DNA from 3 places in the Loktanella sp. M215 genome. Region 1 is predicted to be linked to each of the others. Evidence: riboswitches for the same ligand, from Rfam matches in the RefSeq annotation. Region 1 holds a riboswitch; each other region holds the start of a gene.
The links. A riboswitch is a leader RNA that binds a small molecule or an ion and turns the genes downstream of it on or off. The one in region 1 is predicted to bind cobalamin.
Positions count from the first base shown of each region.

Region 2: it holds a riboswitch for cobalamin, as region 1 does, so the genes downstream of both, GLR48_RS07750 (TonB-dependent receptor plug domain-containing protein) here and GLR48_RS00130 (energy-coupling factor ABC transporter permease) in region 1, are expected to answer to the same signal.
Region 3: it holds a riboswitch for cobalamin, as region 1 does, so the genes downstream of both, GLR48_RS22455 (CbtB domain-containing protein) here and GLR48_RS00130 (energy-coupling factor ABC transporter permease) in region 1, are expected to answer to the same signal.

Region 1 covers NZ_WMEA01000001.1:19,563-25,890, reverse strand. The annotation lists gene GLR48_RS00145 (hypothetical protein) at 58-303, shown strand; gene GLR48_RS00140 (GNAT family N-acetyltransferase) at 309-761, opposite strand; gene cobW (cobalamin biosynthesis protein CobW) at 758-1,825, opposite strand; gene GLR48_RS00130 (energy-coupling factor ABC transporter permease) at 1,904-2,572, opposite strand; cobalamin riboswitch at 2,608-2,844, opposite strand; gene smc (chromosome segregation protein SMC) at 3,031-6,328, shown strand, end outside.
Region 2 covers NZ_WMEA01000001.1:1,580,783-1,587,110, forward strand. The annotation lists gene GLR48_RS07745 (ABC transporter substrate-binding protein) at 1-507, opposite strand, end outside; gene GLR48_RS07750 (TonB-dependent receptor plug domain-containing protein) at 494-2,353, opposite strand; cobalamin riboswitch at 2,479-2,685, opposite strand; gene GLR48_RS07755 (class I SAM-dependent methyltransferase) at 3,504-4,319, shown strand; gene GLR48_RS07760 (MFS transporter) at 4,804-6,135, shown strand; gene GLR48_RS07765 (copper-binding protein) at 6,318-6,328, opposite strand, start outside.
Region 3 covers NZ_WMEA01000005.1:18,291-24,618, reverse strand. The annotation lists gene GLR48_RS22480 (DsbA family protein) at 1-554, opposite strand, end outside; gene GLR48_RS22475 (glutaredoxin) at 616-1,377, opposite strand; gene GLR48_RS22470 (DUF6692 family protein) at 1,409-2,269, opposite strand; gene GLR48_RS22465 (DUF1636 family protein) at 2,510-2,866, shown strand; gene GLR48_RS22460 (CbtA family protein) at 2,879-3,529, opposite strand; gene GLR48_RS22455 (CbtB domain-containing protein) at 3,531-3,701, opposite strand; cobalamin riboswitch at 3,734-3,957, opposite strand; gene GLR48_RS22450 (hypothetical protein) at 4,035-4,358, opposite strand; gene GLR48_RS22445 (heavy-metal-associated domain-containing protein) at 4,521-4,718, shown strand; gene GLR48_RS22440 (sialidase family protein) at 4,806-6,071, shown strand.

The DNA.
Region 1 (6,328 bases):
ACCTTTCCTGTGATTGGCCCACATGGGGGTGTCACACCACGCGAGGGGATCGCACCCATGGACTACGGCAAATCGGGAGTACCGCAGATGGCGAAAAAAGGCCCGAAGCATAACGAACACAACCAGTACGGCAGCGACAAGACGCCCTTCGGCTCTCGTCCTTCCAAAGAAGAGCTGTTGGCGCGCATGAAGAAGAGCCAGGGCAAGACCGATCTGGACAAGCCCAGCGACCCGGCCGACGACTTTGCCACCGACGAGGCGAAGGGCAAGGCGATCCGCGGCAAGGAAGACCTGCCCGACTGAGGCGGTCACAACCGCTTTTCCATGAAGACCGAATGGGGCCCCTCGACGTAATCGCCGAAGGGGCCGCAGTCCGTGAAGCCGTGCCGCCGGTAAAGCCGGTGTGCGGGATAAAGGTCGTCGCCGGTTTCCAGCCGCATCAGCGGCAGGTTCTGGGCACGGGCCTCGTCCTCCAGCGTCTGCATCAGGGCCGCACCGGTGCCGGTGCCGCGGGCGTCTGGGTGGACGAACATCGACTTGACCTCGCCGTAGGTGCCCTTGTTGGATAGGGCGGCGCAGCCCATTGCCGCACCGTCACGCGCTGCGATGAAGAAGCGGACGTGAGGTTCCGCCAGCTGGTCCGGGTTCAGGGCAAAGCTGAACTCTGGCGGGTAAAGCGACAGCAGATAGGCGTGGCTGGCGTTCAGCAGCGCCAGACCTTCTGCCGACCGTGGATCGGCCAGTGCCACGGTGATCGTCATGCCTGCAGGGCGGCCGTGATGGCCGCGCGGTCGAGGCCCGCTTCTCCGATCACCACGAGGCGCGCGCCGCGCGGGGTCTGGCCCAGCGGCTGATCGAAGTAGTGATCGACGCGCGGACCGACCGCCTGCACCGTCAGGCGCATCGGCTTGCCCGCGACAGAGGCGAAACCCTTCAGCCGCAGGATATCGTGGGTGCGGATGACGTCCGCCAGTTGCGTGGCAAAGGCTGCGGGATCGGTGATCTCGTCGCGCTGCACGACGAAGGATTCGAATTCGTCGTGGCCGTGGTCATGGTGGTCGTCGTCGTGGTGGTCGTCATCCTCATCGTCGTGATGGTGGTGATGATGGACCTCGTGGCGGGCCTCCAGATCGGCTTCGGCGCCGATGCCTTGCCCCAGCAGCACGTCGACGGGCAGTGCGCCCATGGCGGTGCGCACGACCTGCACGCCGGGGCGTGCCTCTGATTTCAGGCGGTCTGACAGGTCAGAGGCCGCCTTGGGGTCCATCAGGTCGGTCTTGTTGATGACGATCATGTCGGCGCAGGCGATCTGATCCTCGAAGAGTTCCGACAGGGGCGTTTCGTGGTCGAGGCCATCGTCGGCGGCGCGCTGGGCGTCCACGGCGGCGACGTCATGGGCGAACCGCCCTTCGGTCACGGCCACGCCGTCCACCACGGTCACGACGCTGTCGACGGTGACGCGGGTGGCAAGACCCGGCCAGTTGAAGGCGCGCACCAGCGGCTGCGGCAGGGCGAGGCCTGAGGTCTCGATCACGATGTGGTCGGGGGGCGGCGTGCGGGCCAGCAGCGCCTCCATCGTGGGGATGAAATCGTCGGCCACGGTGCAGCAGATGCAGCCGTTGGACAGTTCCACGATGTCGTCAGCGGCGCAGACGTCGCTGTCGCAGCCTTTCAGGATGTCACCGTCGACGCCGAGGTCGCCGAATTCGTTGATAATAAGCGCGATGCGCTTGCCTTTGGCATTCTGCAGCATGTGGCGGATCAGGGTGGTCTTGCCGGCGCCGAGGAAGCCGGTGACGACGGTGGCGGGAATTTTGGCGGCCATTGGAAAACTCGTTCTGTCAAAGGGATGCGGGCCGAAACCTTTCGGCTTCGGCCCGTCTTGTGTCATGCCGTCAGGCGATCAGCCGTAGACGCGGGCGTCCAGCAGGGGCGAGCCTTTGGCGGACAGGCGCTTGGCCACGGCCAGCACGGCCAGATCGACCAGCGGTTCCAGCAGGACGACGGTCATGTAGGCGGCCCCGAAGGTGCCCAGCGATGCCAGCGTGGCGACGCTGGCGCCCTGACCCCAGACCACCCAGAAGGCGACCCAGGCGACGACGCCGGCCTGATAGGTCACCGACAGTTTCAGCGCCTGCGCGTAGGTCAGGTCGACGTAGGCCGTGCCGCGGGCGACGACCATTTTTGTCACGCCATGCAGCGCCAGGAGCGGGACCAGCAGCGTGGTCACGTTCATGCCGTATTGCGGCAGATCGAAGGGCGACATCAGCAGCCCCTGCAGCAGCAGCCCCAGCGCCAGTCCCACGGCAGCCGGCGCGGTGCCCAGCATCAGCAGCAGGGTGGACCCGAGGATCAGGTGAACCTCCGACGGGCCGACGGCCAGATGCGGCAGCAGTTCGAAGAACACGAAGGTCGCGGCGGTCGCCATGGCCGACCGCGCGATCAGCGAGGCCGCGCCGCGCTGCACGAGGTTGTCCCAGACCAGCTTGGCCGAGACGGTGGCGGCACCGGCAGCGGTCACGCTGCCAAGGGCCAGTTTTGCGCCGGTGACGACGCCAGGTTCGATATGCATTTCAGTCTCCTGTACCCCGTCACACCCGACGGGCCTTGGTTTCATCATGCAGGGCCGGTCTCCTGGCTTGCGGCTCGTGCACGCGACGTCGCCTTCCCGGTTGCCCAATTACTTGGTGTCCCAGTGGCTTCTTGACGTCACGCTCACCGCTTACAGTCGCGGGGGCGGCTGTGGCATGGGGCCTTCCGGTCGGAATCGGCCCGTTCCACATTCCCAGTTTCATCCCCGGCGCTTTGCGCCTTGTGTGGGGAACCTTGCATCACCTTTCTGCGCCCCGGGGCCAGCCCGCGTCAAGCCTGCTGTGCGGCAAATCCCGCTGGGGACCGGCCCACCAGAGGGGTCAACATCTTGTGGATAACCGCCGAAAGCGGCGCAGATGCGGTAGGGCGCCGTTGACTTGGGTCTGCCCCCTCCGGCATCCTTGGCCTTCAAGGGAATCACCGGATCATTCAGCTTTCATGCGTTTCACCCGACTGCGCCTCAATGGTTTCAAAAGCTTCGTCGATCCCACGGACCTCGTGATCGCCGACGGGCTGACCGGCGTCGTGGGTCCCAACGGCTGCGGCAAGTCCAACCTGCTGGAGGCGCTGCGCTGGGTCATGGGCGAAAACCGCCCCACCGCGATGCGCGGCGGCGGGATGGAGGACGTGATCTTCGCCGGCACCGCGACCCGCCCCGCCCGCAACTTTGCCGAAGTCGCGCTGATCATCGACAATGGCGAACGGCTGGCACCCGCCGCCTTCAACGACAGTGACAGCCTCGATATCACGCGCCGCATCACCCGCGACGCAGGCAGCGCCTACAAGGTCGGCACCAAGGACGTGCGCGCGCGCGACGTGCAGATGCTCTTCGCCGATGCCTCCACCGGGGCCCATTCGCCCGCATTGGTGCGGCAAGGCCAGATCAGCGAGCTTATCAACGCCAAACCCACGAACCGCCGCCGGATTCTGGAAGAGGCCGCCGGGATCAGCGGCCTCTACCAGCGCCGCCACGAGGCGGAGTTGAAACTGCGCGGCGCCGAACAGAACCTTGCCCGCGTCGACGATGTGGTGGGGCAACTCGCGGCGCAACTGGGCACGCTCGCCCGGCAGGCCCGTCAGGCCGCCCGCTACCGCGAGATCGGCAATGCGTTGCGCCATGCGGAGGGGCTGCTGCTGTATCGTCGCTGGTTCGACGCCGACGCGGCGCTGACATTGGCAGAGGCCGAGGTGCGCACCCGCACCCTCGCCGCCGTGCAGGCCGAGCGTGCGGCGCAAGAGGCCAATGCGCGGCGCGGCGCCGCTGACGAGGCGCTGCCGCCCCTGCGTGAGGAGGATGCAATTGCGGCCGCCGTGGTGCAGCGCCTGATGGTGCAGCGCGACCAGCTGGCCGACCGCGAGGCGCAGGCCGCCGCCGCCATCGCCACCCTGACCCGGCGCATCGAACAGCTGACCCGCGACATCGCCCGCGAAACCAGCCTGAACGCCGATGCCGAAGAAACGATCGCCCGCCTGACCCTTGAAGCGGAAGAGATCGCCGCGGCCAGCATCGGTCATGCCGAGGCCCTTGACGCCGCACAGGACGCCAGCGCTGAGGCTGCCGAGGTGCTGGCGCAGCGCGAACAGGATCTGGACCAGCTGACCGAGGATGTGGCCCGCCTGTCCGCCCGCCACCAGTCCGCGCAGCGCCTGCTGGACGACAGCCACAAGACCGTCACCCGCGCCGAGGCCGAAGCCGACCGCGCCCGCAGTGCGATGGCCACCGCCAGGGCTGCGCGTGATGCGGCCGACGCAGCCTTTGCTGCCGCGTCCGAGGCCGAAGAGATCGCCACCGCCACCGCCCAGAACGCCGAAGAGACCCTGCTGGAGACCGAAGCCGCCCGCGCCGCGACCCAAAGCCGCGAAAGCGACGCCCGCGCCCTGCGATCCGCCGCCGAGGGCGAGGCGAACGCCCTGCGGGCCGAGGTCGCGGCGCTGTCGCGCCTTGTGGACCGGGACGCGGGCGAGGGCGGTCAGGTGCTCGATCTGCTGCGTGTCGCGCGGGGGTATGAGGCCGCTTTGGGTGCGGCTCTGGCCGACGACCTCAAGGCGCCTGCCGTCAGCGCCGCCGATCCCTCTGGCTGGGTGACGCTGCCCGGCTACGACGCACCGCAAGCCCTGCCGGCCGGGGTGCAGCCCCTGTCCGACGTGGTCGAGGCGCCTGCCGTTCTGGCGCGGCGGATCACGCAGGTCGGGCTAGTGGATGCGGCCGATGGTGCACGGTTGCAGGGTGATCTGCTGCCGGGCCAGCGCCTTGTGTCGCAGGCGGGCGATCTGTGGCGCTGGGACGGGTTCCGCGCGGGGGCCGAGGATGCCCCTTCTGCCGCCGCCCTGCGCCTGCAACAGTTGAACCGCCTTGCCGATCTGCGTGCCGATCTGGCACAGGCAGAGGCCGCCGCATCAGAGGCTATCGCCGCCCACGAGACGCTGACCGCCCGCCTGTCGGCCCTGACGGAGGCGGACCAGACCGCGCGCCACGCCCGCCGCGACGCCGATGCCCGCGTGGCCGAGGCGCACCGCGCCGCCAGCCGCGCCGAGGCGGAACGCAACCTTGCGGACGGACGCGTCGAATCGCTGGAACTGGCCGTCGCGCGACACGCTGAAGAAGCCGCAAGCGCCCGCGCGCAGCTGTCACAGGCGCAGGCGGCGCAGGCGGACCTGCCCGACCTCGAAGCTGCCCGCGCCGGTGCCAGTGACATCCGCATGACGGTCGAGGCGGCGCGGATGACCATGCTCGCCCGCCGCGCCGGGGCCGACGATCTGCGCCGCACCGGAGAGGCGCGCCAGAAACGCAGTCAGGAGATTGCCAAGGATCTGGCCGGCTGGCGCAACCGGCTGGAGACGGCGACCCAGCGCAGCACCGAACTGCTGGCCCGCAAGGCGGCGTCCGAGGACGAACTGGCCGAAGCCTCTGCCGTGCCCGACCAGCTGGCCGAGACGCGCGCGGCGTTGGCCGACAGCATCGCCACCGCCGAGGACCGTCGCGCCGCCGCCATGGAGGCGCTGTCAGTCGCAGAGACCGCCTTGCGCGATGCGACGCTGGCGGAGCGCGACGCGGAACGTGCGGCCTCTGACGCGCGCGAGGCGCGGGCGCGGTCCGACGCGATGGGCGACGCCGCCCGCGAAACCACCGCCGCCGCCGTGGCGCGGATGATGGAAGAGCGCGATCTGGCGCCGGCCGCCCTGTTCGCCGAACTGGGCATCGCGATCGCCGACCTGCCGGCCGCCGACCGGATCGAGGGCGATCTGGCCGGTCACCGGCGCCAGCGCGACGCGCTGGGTGCGGTGAACCTGCGGGCCGAGGACGATGCTCTGGAGGTCCAGACAGAGCACGACGAGCTGGTGCGCGAAAAGGCCGATCTGGAAGCCGCCATTGCGGCGCTGCGGTCGGGAATCGCAGGTCTGAACAAGGAGGGCCGGGAGCGTCTGCTGACCGCTTTCGAACAGGTGAATGCCTCGTTCGGGACGTTGTTCCGCAGCCTCTTCGGTGGCGGCGAGGCGCGGCTGGAACTGGTCGAAAGCGACGATCCGCTGGAGGCCGGTCTGGAGATCATGTGCCAGCCGCCGGGCAAGAAGCTGAGCACGCTGAGCCTTTTGTCGGGCGGCGAGCAGACGCTGACGGCGATGGCGCTGATCTTTGCGGTCTTCCTTGCCAACCCCGCGCCGATCTGTGTGCTGGACGAGGTCGATGCGCCGCTGGACGATGCCAACGTCACCCGCTTCTGCGACCTGCTGGACG
Region 2 (6,328 bases), 1.6 Mb from region 1:
GTAGCCATTGGCGGAGTAGAGCGCGGCTCGCGGGTTTGCGGTGGTGTCGGTCACGTAAGCCGCAAGCCGCGCCCGGTAATCCGCGACCAGCGTTGCCGCCTTGCCCTGCTGACCCAAAGCATCGCCCATCTGCGTCAGAAGCACGGCAATATCGTCCAGCGTATAGGCCGGTTCGAACATGACGACCGGAATGCCAAGACGGTCCAGCATCTGCACCGTGGCGCGCCGGGTAAAGGTCCCTGCGATCACGAGGTCGGGCTGCATCAGGTAGATTTCCTCTGCCAGACCGTAGTTCAGGGTGTAGCCCGCCGCGACCTCGGCCATGGCGGACCCGCGCGGATCGGCAGAGAGGGTCGAGACCGACAGAAGCTGACCCTCGCCCGCCACAAGCATCGCAAGCTGATCCGTGCACAGGTTCATCGACACGACACGCCGGGGCGCGTCGGCGTGGGCCGGGGCGGCGGCCAGCGCCGCCAGCCACAGGACAAGGGCCCTAGAACCGCGCATTGACGCCGACATAACCCGCGCGGCCGCGCGTCGCGTAACCCCAGACATCGACGGCCGGATCGTCGAACAGGTTGGTGACCCGCCCTGTCAGCGTGACACGCGCGGTCAGGTCATACTGCGCGGCCACGTCGACGGTGGTATAGGCCGGCAGCTTTGCCGTCTCATAGGCGCCAAAGAACTGCGCGTCATAGTTGCCAGAGACGTGCCTGACATCCGCCGACACCAGCCCGCGCCCGCCGAAGGTGTCCAGCGTCCCGCCCACCGTCAGCGTGTTGCGGGGGCGGCGCTGTTCCACGCTGCCGTCCGGGTTCGTGGCATCAAGGTAGGTATAGGCCATCCGCAGCGCGAGTGTATCCGTCGCCTGCAGGGTCCCCGTCAACTCGATCCCCTGCCGGTTGCTGTCGCCGGACTGGTTGACGAAGCTGAAGGTGCCCGCACCGGTGGCGACATCGGTGATCTCGTCGGTCAGCACTTCGTTGAAATAGGTCACGTCAAGCGTGCCGCGCCCGTCCAGCACCGGCAGCGTCACACCCACGTCGAAACTGGTGTTCCGCTCGGGCGTCAGGGCGGGGTTGCCGACATAGCCGAAGTCGGTGGCGTAAAGTTCGAAATAGGACGGGTTCACGATACCGACCCCGGCAGAGGCATGCAGCCGCGCGCCGCTTTGCCCGACGGGATAGGACAGGCCGACGTTCCAGGTCGCCGCATCCTCGAAGGTATCGTTGGCGTCAAAGCGTGCACCGGCCTGCACATCCAGCCCATTGTCGAAACTGCCACGGTATTCCAACGCCAGGGATGTCGCGGCGCGCGCATACAAAGGGTTCGACCGGCTGCTGTCGTTCTTGTGCTCTACCAGCACGTTCAGCAGGTGCCGCGTCTCGGCCACCGCAAGCCCGTCGAGGCCATAGCTCAGGCGGTATTTCAGCGCATCACGCTCTGTCCGGATCGGCGTGCCGCTTTCGTAAGCGGCCGTGTTGTCCGTGCGTTCATAGGACAGCCGGTGCGTCAGCCGCCGACCGAGGGTGTCGAGTTCCGCAAAGATCCCGCCGGTGGTTTCATCGCGGGTACTGAACAGCGTGGGATCGTCGACGATGGACCCGGCGGCGTCCAGGGCCGTGTAGTCCGCCGCATCGGTGTCATAATCCTGCTCTGACCGGCGCAGGGTGAACCCCAGCTTCAGCGCGTCCGTGGCCAGATAGTCGCCGGATAGAATGGCGGTGGTGCGGTCCATGCCGTCACGCTCTCCGCCGTCGCCGGACTGGTCGAAACCGTCGTCCTGCACGTGAGACAGCGCCAGCGACAGACCGCCGCGGTCCGTCCGGTGTGACAGAAAGGCGGTCGCTGTGTTGGCCGCACCCACCTCCAGCGATCCGCTGAGCGTGGTGCCGACCTGCCCCTTACGGGTGATGATGTTGATCACCCCGGCCGAGGCATCGGACCCGTAATAGACCGACTGCGGGCCGCGCAGCACCTCGATCTTCTCGATGTTCGCGGTCTCCAGCCCGCTGAGGATGTATTCCCCGTCGCCGCCCGCCGCGGCGATCCCGTCGATCAGGATCAGGGTATGGCTCGCCTCGCCACCACGGATGCGGACCTGCGTGTAGGTCGGGCCGGACCCGGTGACCGAAACGCCGGGCAAGGCGCGCAGCGCGTCCTGCACCGTGGCGATGCCCCGCGCCGCGATGTCGTCGGCCGTCACGACGCTGGCGGCACGCCCCAGCGCGCCCGCCGCGATGGGGGACAGACCGCCGGTGACGATGATCTCGTCAAGTGCAAAGGCATCCTGTGCCGTCGCGGATGTAAAAGGTGTCAGGGCCACGGAAGCCAGAAGTACGGAACGGAGCATGGGCATATCCCTCGGGTCGTCCCCGGTGGGGACGCATTTTCGATATGTCAGAGAGGGGGTATCCCCCGCAGACGGTGAAGACACCACAAGCGGACGCTCCGCAGCCCTGACGCCCCACGCGCCCGGACAGGGTGAACACCTCGGCAGGTCTCCTGACTCGCGGGTCAATGCTGGGCCGGTCCTTCCCATCACGCGGCGCGTGACAGTGGCATTGTCCGGCTTCGCTCTCCGCCTACAGTTGCGGGGGCAGTCGTGGATTAGGCCAATGGGCCGCACCACGTTCCCTTTTCACCGGACGGCAGACCGCCCGGACCGAAGTAGCCATGGTCTAACGCGTGGCATTGTTTTTGGAAAGGGGCGGCCTGCCCGCCTTCGCATCCGGCATCGCAGGCGACCATGGTCCGTCGGTTGGGGCAAGACTGCCCGGTCCGGGATCTGGCCCGCACCGCGTGCGTGGCTGAAGCCACGAAACGCGGTCACACGCTGGTACGGGACGGGCCATGAATGACACCGGTGCCCCACCGATCGCGCGGCATGACAACGACAGCAGGGATGCGGCGCGGCCGGACGTCCCCTTGATGATCACTCATCAGGCTCACCCTGATCTCTTCTACTTTCGTCGTCTCTGATACTCATATCTATTGCCTGGATATCCTCCGCCCTCGCGAGATGAACGTCCCACGAGAGGGGTCGGGTAACAGGGGTGGTCTGAAAAGCCCTCAGCCCAGGCCGAGCCACGTCCTGTCGCTTCTGAAGACGCGAGCCTGACGGTGCACGGTGGGGCACCCCCGCACGGGTGCACTTCCCGGGGCATTCATGGCCCTAGGGAGGCCCTGAGATCCAATCGACTAAGGATCTGAGGTCGCTGGCCGGGAAGGTGGAATTTCATGCTAGGTGACTGATTATTTAGATATTTATCAAGCAGAAGTAGATGGCGCCAAGCGTGCGGAGAGGGAAAGTCCCATGTGTCTTGGTCTGCAAATCAACCGAACTGGACGCCAGAAAGTCGTCTCCTCGGCTGGACACGAGAATGTCGAAATCAAGAGATTGGGTTGTTTGACAGGGGGCTCGACTGCTGCGTGATGATTGATATTTTCGGTCGAGGCTGCCAAGGTTGCACAGAGCGCTGATACATCAGAAAGGGCTGCGTATGGATTGGAACGCGATGGCGGCACCATGGTTGCGCGTTGAGGCCGAGACCGATGCCGCTCATGCCCCGGTTCGCAAAGCCCTCATGGCGAAGGCCGCGTTGCGCGTGGGTCAATCGGTTCTCGATATCGGACCCGGAGCCGGGGTCTCGCTTCTTGATGCCGCCGATGCAGTGGGCCCGACAGGTCATGTCACCGGTATTGAAATTGCGCCGCCGTTTGCAGCGCGCGCCAAGTCGCGCGTTCCGGCCAATGTTGAAGTTTGCATTGGCAATGCCGCGGATTACCCTTTCGATTCAAGCGGTTTCGATGCCGCAATATCGCTTTTTGGCGTGATGTTCTTTGCCGATCCAGTTGCGGCCTTCGAGCATATCCGCAGCGTATGCAAACCCGGAGCGGCGCTCACCTTTGCCTGCTGGGGGCCACCGGAGGACAATCCATGGTTTGGCATGCCAAGTCGCGTTGCCGCTGAGGTCTTCGGCCCTGGCCCGGCCTTTGATCCTGATGCGCCCGGACCGATGGCCTTGGGCAACAAAGATAAGATCAACCGCATTCTTTCTGCCGCAGGCTGGGTTGTGGACATCGACACCAAGGCGCTGCACCTTACCCCAAATGGCAGTCCGGACGACGTGGGTGCTCTGCAAATGACGATTGGCGCTGCTGCGATGCGCATGCGGATCGCCAAAGAGGCAGGAACTCTGGATGAAAGCCATCGTGACGCGGTGCGCACCGGACTGATCGCAGGATTTTCCGAAATGGTTGAGGGGGGTGATGTCCGGGTGCCTGCAGTGGTTCATGTCGTCCGGGCCGTGGCCTGAAATCATCGGGCTTGGCAAAGCGGGCGCATGAGTTTTGCCGTGTGGACCTGCCGCCAAACTGCGAATTGATCCCGCGCGCCCCAGTGCGATGTCATGACCTGCGCCGCGCCAGTTCGAGCCTTGGCCGTTCAAGTGCAAGGCGACTGGTGGCCTTGAAAAAACAGCTCCACGACCTCGGCTGCATCGCAAACCGGGGCTTTGACCTGTGCGCCGCTTCTGCCCCACAGCCCGGACATCATCACAGGTGCGATCAGGGAGAGCAGCTTTTGTAGCGGCCCCCCGGACCGATGGCGCTTCAGTTCTGGTGTACGGACATGATGCGGGCCGCGCTTTGCAGGGGCGGCAAGAGCGCCGATGTCGCGTCGCGCCGTTCTGCAAACATCCCCATGTGACCAATATCCTGCCGTGCAGCGAATCGCAGCTTTCGATAAAGCCGCCTGCGACGTATGTCTGGCGGGCCATTCTCACCGTCGAGGCAGACGTCATGCTTTCCGTCCTTGCAGACCGCACCTATCGACATCTGTTCGTGGCACAAATCGTGGCCCTGCTGGGCACAGGCATGGCAACCGTCGCGCTGGGGCTGCTGGCCTATGATCTGGCAGGTGACCGCGCGGCGCTCGTTCTGGGCACGGTGTTCACGATCAAGATGATCGCCTACGTCGGTATTGCGCCCATTGCGGGGGCCTTCGCAAACCGCTGGCCCAGACGCGCCATGCTGGTCAGCCTTGATCTGGTCCGCGCGGTGGTGGCGCTGTGCCTGCCGTTCGTGACCGAGATCTGGCAGGTCTATATCCTGATCTTCCTGCTGCAATCCGCCTCGGCCGCATTCACGCCGACGTTTCAGGCCACGATCCCCGACATCTTGCCGGAAGAGGACCGCTACACCCGGGCCTTGTCCCTGTCGCGGCTGGCCTATGATCTGGAGAACCTGATCAGCCCGACGCTGGCCGCGATCCTGCTGGCCTTCGTCAGCTATCAGGTGCTGTTCTATGGCACCGTCATCGGGTTCATCGGATCGGCACTGTTGGTCGCCTCGGTGCTGTTGCCAAGTCCGCAACCTACCGCGCCCCGCGGTATTTACGACCGGACCACGCGCGGGCTGCGCATCTATCTCGCGACGCCACGGCTGCGGGGGCTTTTGTCACTGAACCTCGCGGCCGCTGCGGCCGGGGCGATGGTTCTGGTGAATACCGTCATCCTGGTCAAATCCGATCTGGGGCTCGGCGACCGGCAGGTTGCCATGGCGCTGGGGGCCTTCGGTGGCGGCTCCATGCTGGCGGCACTGGCCCTGCCGCGACTTCTCGACACCCGGCCGGATCGCCCGGTGATGATTGCTGGCGCGTCAAGTCTGGTCGTCGTCCTGCTGGCCTTGGGCCTTTGGGTCGCCGTCGCTGGCCCTGTATGGAGCGTCCTGCTCTTGGGGTGGCTCGCCATCGGTGTCGGCTATTCGGTCGTGCTGACGCCATCGGGTCGCCTTCTGAAACGATCCGCCCACCCGGAGGATCGGCCAGCGGTTTATGCGGCACAGTTCGCATTGTCGCATGCCTGTTGGCTGCTGACTTACCCTCTGTCCGGCTGGCTGATCACCGCCTTCGGTCCCGTCGTCGCGTTCGTGGGTCTGGCACTGGTGGCCGCGGCCGGGCTTATGGCGGGCATGGTGTTCTGGCCGCAGCAACTGGACGAGGCGCAGCCTCACAGTCACGATGACCTGCCACAGGATCATCCGCATCTTGCCGGGGGGCGGACCCACAGCCATCCCGTTGTGATCGACGATTATCATCCCCACTGGCCGCGGGCAGAGAGCGCGCCCAATTGACTTGAGGCCACATCGTGGACCTTTCTGACCCCGTTCACGGTCTGCGCGGGGTCGTGAAATCCGGGATGATGATAAGGTGTCACGTCGCGTCGCAAGCACGATCTGCATCGGACCTGTTCTTGCGGGTCCATTTCCTTGGAGAGAGGAGTCGAGGCCCAGTGCACCGGGCCCCGACCGGTCGGTCACATCTCCG
Region 3 (6,328 bases), on a different contig from region 1:
CTGGCCGCGATCTGGGACACATAGGCCAGATCGGTGACCGCAGGCGTACGGATCAACCGGGCGTACATCTCGCTGTAGGCACCTTGCCTCTGCGCTGCCAGCACAGCCCGGCTGGCAATGATCGACGCATCGCCAAGGATCGGCAGTTCATGACGGACGATGTAGAAGCGATCGGGCATATCCTGTTCGATCTCTGACAACCGCGCATCCATGACGCGGCAATTGGGGCATCTGAAGTCGGAAAAGACTGCGACAGGAACGCGGCCCGGAACAGGATCGCCGTAAAGAGCATCACAGGGGTGGTCGCGAACGTCCTGAGCCAAAACGCGGGCCGCGGCCGACACGGCGTCTCCGTTCGAAAGTCCGGCAAAGATTGGCTGGTTTGTGGTAATGGTGCCGGCGGCCGTGAGTTCCCGGAAGGGCGGCAAGTCGTCAAGGTTTCTAAAGTCGAGAGACGGCGTCCGCAAAGACAGTAGGTGCGGTGCCCCTTTCACCCAAGCGCCAACAGCCAGTGCGCCACCCGCCAACAGAGCGCGTCGTTTCCAGACACTCATGATTGACGTCGTCCCAGCGCTGCCGCCTCGTCGTTTTTTAACGCTCTCGACTGGGGCATGCTCATGCAAACAGCAGGACCAGCATGACGACCGACATCGCCACCATGCCGAGGTTTTCGGTCAGCGACACGAAGCCCAGCGGTACGTTGCTGTCTCCGCCGACACAGGCGCATTTCAGTTCGCGCTTATCGATGTAGACCGCTTTGAAGACGCTCACCGCGCCGATTGTACCGATCAGCAGCGCCAGCGGGGCCGACAACCATGTTGCGACCATCGCCGTCATCAGGATGCCAGCCCCGGTCTCGATGAAGGGGTAAATGTATCCGTACCGCACCCAGCGCTTGGCCAGCAGGTCGTAGTTCAGGAACATTGTCGAGAAACTCTCGATGTCCTTCAGCTTTTGCAGGCCCAGCAGGATCATCGACAGTGACACGAACCATCCCAAAGTCTGCCAGGTCAGCAGCGTCTGAAACGCATACCACGTGAAAGCCACTGCCGTCAGCGCCGCGACCGAGAACAGCGCGATGACGGGGGTATAAGACAGTCCGTCGTCATCCGGGTCGGCCTTGCCAAAATACACCTGCAGATCGTCATGGCCTCCGATCCGCTGACCGTCGATGAAGGTCTGCGGCGTCGTCTTGACGTCGTGCTCCGACTTGAAGGCCTCGGTCTCTTCCTTGGTTTTCAGGTGATGATCTTCGACTGTATAACCCTGCCGTTCCAGCAGGTCCTTGGATTTCAGGCCGTAGGGGCAGGTGTGTTCTGGCATGACCATCCGGTAAAGGACGGCCGTTCTGGCGTCCGCACTGTTGTCTTTGGGCATGGGGCAGTTTCCTTATCTTACGTGATGCCGTTCAGGACGCACAGGCCCAGTAACCATCGTACCCGACGGTCAAAGGTTGCCCGGTGGTCAGATCGAACAGCAGGGTGGCTTCATCCTCAGCGGCATGGGGCGTAACTGTCACCCGCAGTCCCTCCGTCTGGGCCGCAACGCCAGCATTGTCGGGTGTGCCGTCACCGGTCAGCATGACCAACTGGCCGGACACCTTCGTCACCGATGCGCCGTCGGCGGCAACGGCGAACACCGGGTCCGCATCGACGCCACGGCGGAAATTGCAAACCGCTCCGGCGGGCAGGGCGCGGGTGATCTCATCATCGCTCAGCGGTGCGAGATCGACAGAGGCGATGACGGCGGACGACAACGCCTCGGTCAGCGAAGCCACTTCGGCCGGGGCATCGGCTTCGCCCAACGGATACGTCGTTTGTTCGCCATTGGCTTCGATATCGGCGATCATCCAACGCATTTCCGCGATCTCGCGGTCCTGCGCCTCGATGATCTCGTCGGCCAGCTTGCGCACGCGGGGATCCGAGATGTTGGCGCGCGACGACGTCAGGATTGCGATGGAGTGGTGCGGGATCATTGCCTTCATCCACGCGACGTCGCCGACCGTCTCTTGTGACCGCACCAGCCAGAGCGCCAGCGCGAACACCACTGCGGACCCGCCGAAGATCGCCATATTAACTGTACGGTTCTTGTACATGCCCAGCATGAACGCCAGCATGATAATCGCCATGATCGCACCCATATAGAGCGCCATCCACATGCGGGTCTGCGAGAAATAAATATGCTCAAGGGAATACGAGTTCAGATACATCAATCCGAACATGACCACAGTGGAGGTGGCGATCATCGCGAAGAAGCGGACATAATGCATGGGGTATCCTTCTTGAGTACGGCTTTGCAGACGCAACCAAGTTCCGGCGCTGGAATGTTCCCATAAAATCAGTATTTTTATACAGCGCCCCGTGATGCGAGGCGGACCGGGGCAAACCGTCACCTTTGCTGAAAGGCATCAGGTCGGGATGAAAGTGAGTTCAGCGAACCGTGGGCACCTGAAATCCGGTGATGCCATGGCCATCCTCAATCCATCCGGGCAGTATTAAAAGGGAATGCCGTGACGGTGAACATCTGCATCTGCAACACCTGCGCACCGGCGGCATCTGTAACGGTGTCCAGGCTGCGGCTGATGGCGGCCATCGGTGCTGCAGGTTTGAACGACACCGTGAGCGTGTCGACGGCCGCCTGCCTCGGCGCGTGTCAGACCCCGTCGTCTGTGGCACTCCAAGGTCAGGGTCGCGCCACATACCTGTTCTCGGGTGTGTCCTTCGATACGGATATCGACGATCTGATCGCGACGTGCCGCACCTATCTGGAGGCTCCGGACGGGTGGATCGAGGACGCGCGGCCGTGTGGCAGACTGCGGTCCTGCCTGCGGGCCCGCATCCCCGTCATGCCTGCGCAGAAAGTCTAACCGCTCGGTCGTTCAGGCCGGTTCAGCTTGTTCGCGTCGCCAGACGGCACCCGCGACCATTCCCAGGACGATCCAGGTCAGCAATCCGACGCCAAGTGATCGCGCGGTGAAGAGTGCTGCCAGTTCCATTGGTGCGCTGCCCGTCAGGACATCCGGCAAGCGCGGACCGACCAGATGAGGAGCCACCAGCAGCAGGGCCGCAACGGCCCATTGGCCAGGCGTCTTGCCGTACGCCAGGATCCAAGCACCCCCCGCGGCTGACAGCACGAATATCACCCACCAGATCTGACGCATGGCAAGCTCAGTCTCGGTCGCCCCCGGTAGTTGTGCAGGCAGCGAAAACGCCGGAGCGAGCATGACGACGGCAAAACCGGCGATCCCCCACAGGAGGCCGGACCGCGCATCGATCCGGTCGCCTGCCTGTCCGCGAAACGCCATCAGTGCGACGAGGATCACGCCATAGCCGCAGTAGAGCACAACCATGACCATGATCGTCAGCGCATTGCGCATCGTCAGAAGTGCGGCGGGGGCTTGTTCGGATCTAGTCTCGAATACTTCGGCCGAGAGAAGAATGTCCTGAACGAAGACAAGGTGAAGCACGCCGGCTGCCACACCGGCGGCCGCGCCGGCCAGCAGCGCGGTCGTCAGAATGGGACGCAACATGTCAGTGGCAGGGAAAGCCGGTCGCGTGGCGCACATCGTGCGCAGCGTCGTGAATGGCACCGGCCGAGGCAAAGCCAACGGACGCGATCAAAGCCAGGCCGAACGCCAGGGCCATGATGATTGCGCGTGTGCCGCCTGCATCGCGCACCTGCGATTGAACGAGGGTCGTCATAGGTCATTCTCCTTGCCGTCACACCCGACGGTCGGTCTGCACTGTGCCTGGCAGGTCTCCTGGCTCGCGGGTCGTGACGATCTGCCGGCCTTCCCCACATCATGGGATGTGAGTGGACAATTCGGCAGTCGCTCACCGCTTACAGTCGCGGGGGCGGCTCTGGCATCGGATCTCCATACCGGATCGATCCTGACCAGATTCCCTGTTCGGTTCCTGCACTTTGTGCGTATGGAACACCAAGCAGGATCACTAGACCGGGCCTGAACCGAAAATGCAATATCCGTTACGCGGCACCGCGCCCGTCACAGGCCAGGGCAGGGCGCTTCGCCCGGGCTATCTCGTCGCCTTTCCCAGGCTTTGCAGGATGGGCCGGGATTGCGGTGCGGCTGGCGGGGCGATGACGGGTGCCGCCACCGGGATCAGCGCCACATTGTAGCCAGAGGCCCAGAACAGGATCGGGCGGATACTGCGCATCATCGCACGATTGACGGACATGACATGCACCGCTTCCGTCGCCAGATTGACCGCGGCCGCCGTGGCGCTGTGCACCGCCAACGTGACGCCCGGATCCGCCACAAGAGCGCGCTGAACCCGCCCCAAGCAGGACGCACAAGACGTGCCAGTAACGGACAATGTGATCGGGGACATATCGGACATGGAAGGTACCTCACGCTTTGGTTCAGCGCCTTACATAAGGGTTGCAGTCCGGGGATAAGGTTTCCAGTCCGGGGGAAGGTCGACAGTCCATACCTACAGAATTGCATTTGACCTTCCAGCGGGGGAAGGCCCCACATATTTACCACAGCATAGGAGACTGTTATGACCACCTATTCCATTCCTGCCATGAGTTGCGGCCACTGCAAGGCGACCGTCGAAAAAACAGTGCTGGCTCTCGACCCCGCCGCGACCCTGTCGTTTGACATGCCGGCCCGCACGGTCGCCATCGACAGCGGGCGCGACGACGCACTGCTGCGTGCAGCCCTGAAAGACGCCGGCTATCCGGCGGTAACGGTCTGACCCAAGCGTCACGCCCAAGACTGTCTCATTTCGACGACTGCGCCGGGCACCGGCGCGATCGTGTTTTCTGTGTAAAAGGTTTTTGATATGACACGCGGTTCTCTGTTTTCTCTTATCGCAGGCCTTACGTTCGGCCTGACCGGCAGTTCGGGTGCCGCGCAGGTCTTTTCCACGCTGGCCGAAATCGACGTGCCCAGCACCGGCGTCGTCGAGGAGCCGTCGCTTGTGACGCTGGCCGACGGTCGCGTTCTGATGTCCTGGACCGAAGTGTCCGGTGACACCTTCGCCAAGGTCGAGACCGCGATCTACGACGGTGTAACCTGGTCAGACCCCGTCACCGTCGCTGAAGGTGATGACCTCTTCATCAGCTATGCGGACTTTTCCTCTGCCGTAGGCCTGCCAGATGGCCGGATCGCCGTCAGCTGGCTCCGGATGAACGGGGACTCGTACTATGATTACGACATCAACATTGCGATCTCGGGTGACGGTGGCAAAACGTGGGACACGCCCATCGTGCCGCACCGGGATGGCCTGAGCCGCCAACACGGTTTCGTCACGCTGCTGCCCGATGCAAAGGACGGTCTTCTGGCGATGTGGCTCGATGGACGGTCTTACGAGACCGGCGATACGTTCGGCAGCGATGACGCAGACGCCGGCGCCATGCAACTGCGGGCGACGACTGTCACTGGCGACCGAACCCTGTCGGACGATCTGCTTCTGGACGACCGGACCTGCACCTGTTGTCAGACGAGTGCGGTCGTGACCGATGATGGGACCGTCCTGCTGGCCTACCGTGATCGGACCGCAGACGAGGTCAGGGACATTTCGGTGGTGCGGCGCGTGGAGGGGACATGGACAGATCCCCAGCCGGTCAGCGGCGATGGCTGGGAAATCGACGGATGCCCGGTGAACGGCCCCGCCATCGCAGCCCGTGGCGATCATGCAGCCCTTGTATGGTTCACCGGCGCCGGCGGCGTGCCAGCGGTCAAGATGGCCTTCTCGGACGATCGGGGGGCCAGCTTTGGGCCCGCACGACAGATCGATCTGGGCGGACCCGCGGGCCGGGTCGACCTGCTGCAACTCGTGGACGGATCGGCCCTCGTCAGCTGGGTCGAATGGACGGCAGCCGGAGAAGTGCTCCTGACCTGCCGGGCGACCGCGGCGGACGGATGCGGAGACCCGGTCGCCATCGCGGTCAATCGCACGGGAAACGCGATGGGCTTTCCCCGCATGACGCTGGCGGGCGACGACGTTTACATCGCCTGGACCGAACCATCAGTTGACGCAGAGGGTCGCCCGGATGATGGGACCGCCATCCATGTCGCGCGCGGAACGGTCGATCTTTCTGAATGACCTGACCCGATGAGATTGAGGCAGTCGCTTTTGGAAACGTGCGGCCTTTCATGCCCGGCCTGCAGGGGGCGCGACCGCACGTGTGGCCGTGGCCTGCGACACCGACAGTCGGTTTGATCTTGCCCTGAACAAACAAGGCAAGCGTCGTTCGCTTGTCGGACGATCTCCCCGGCCTTTACGAAAACGTGAACAATTAAAGAATGTTGCGGGATTTTGGCCGGAGAGACCCGCTGGCGTAGGTGTTGCGATACATCACA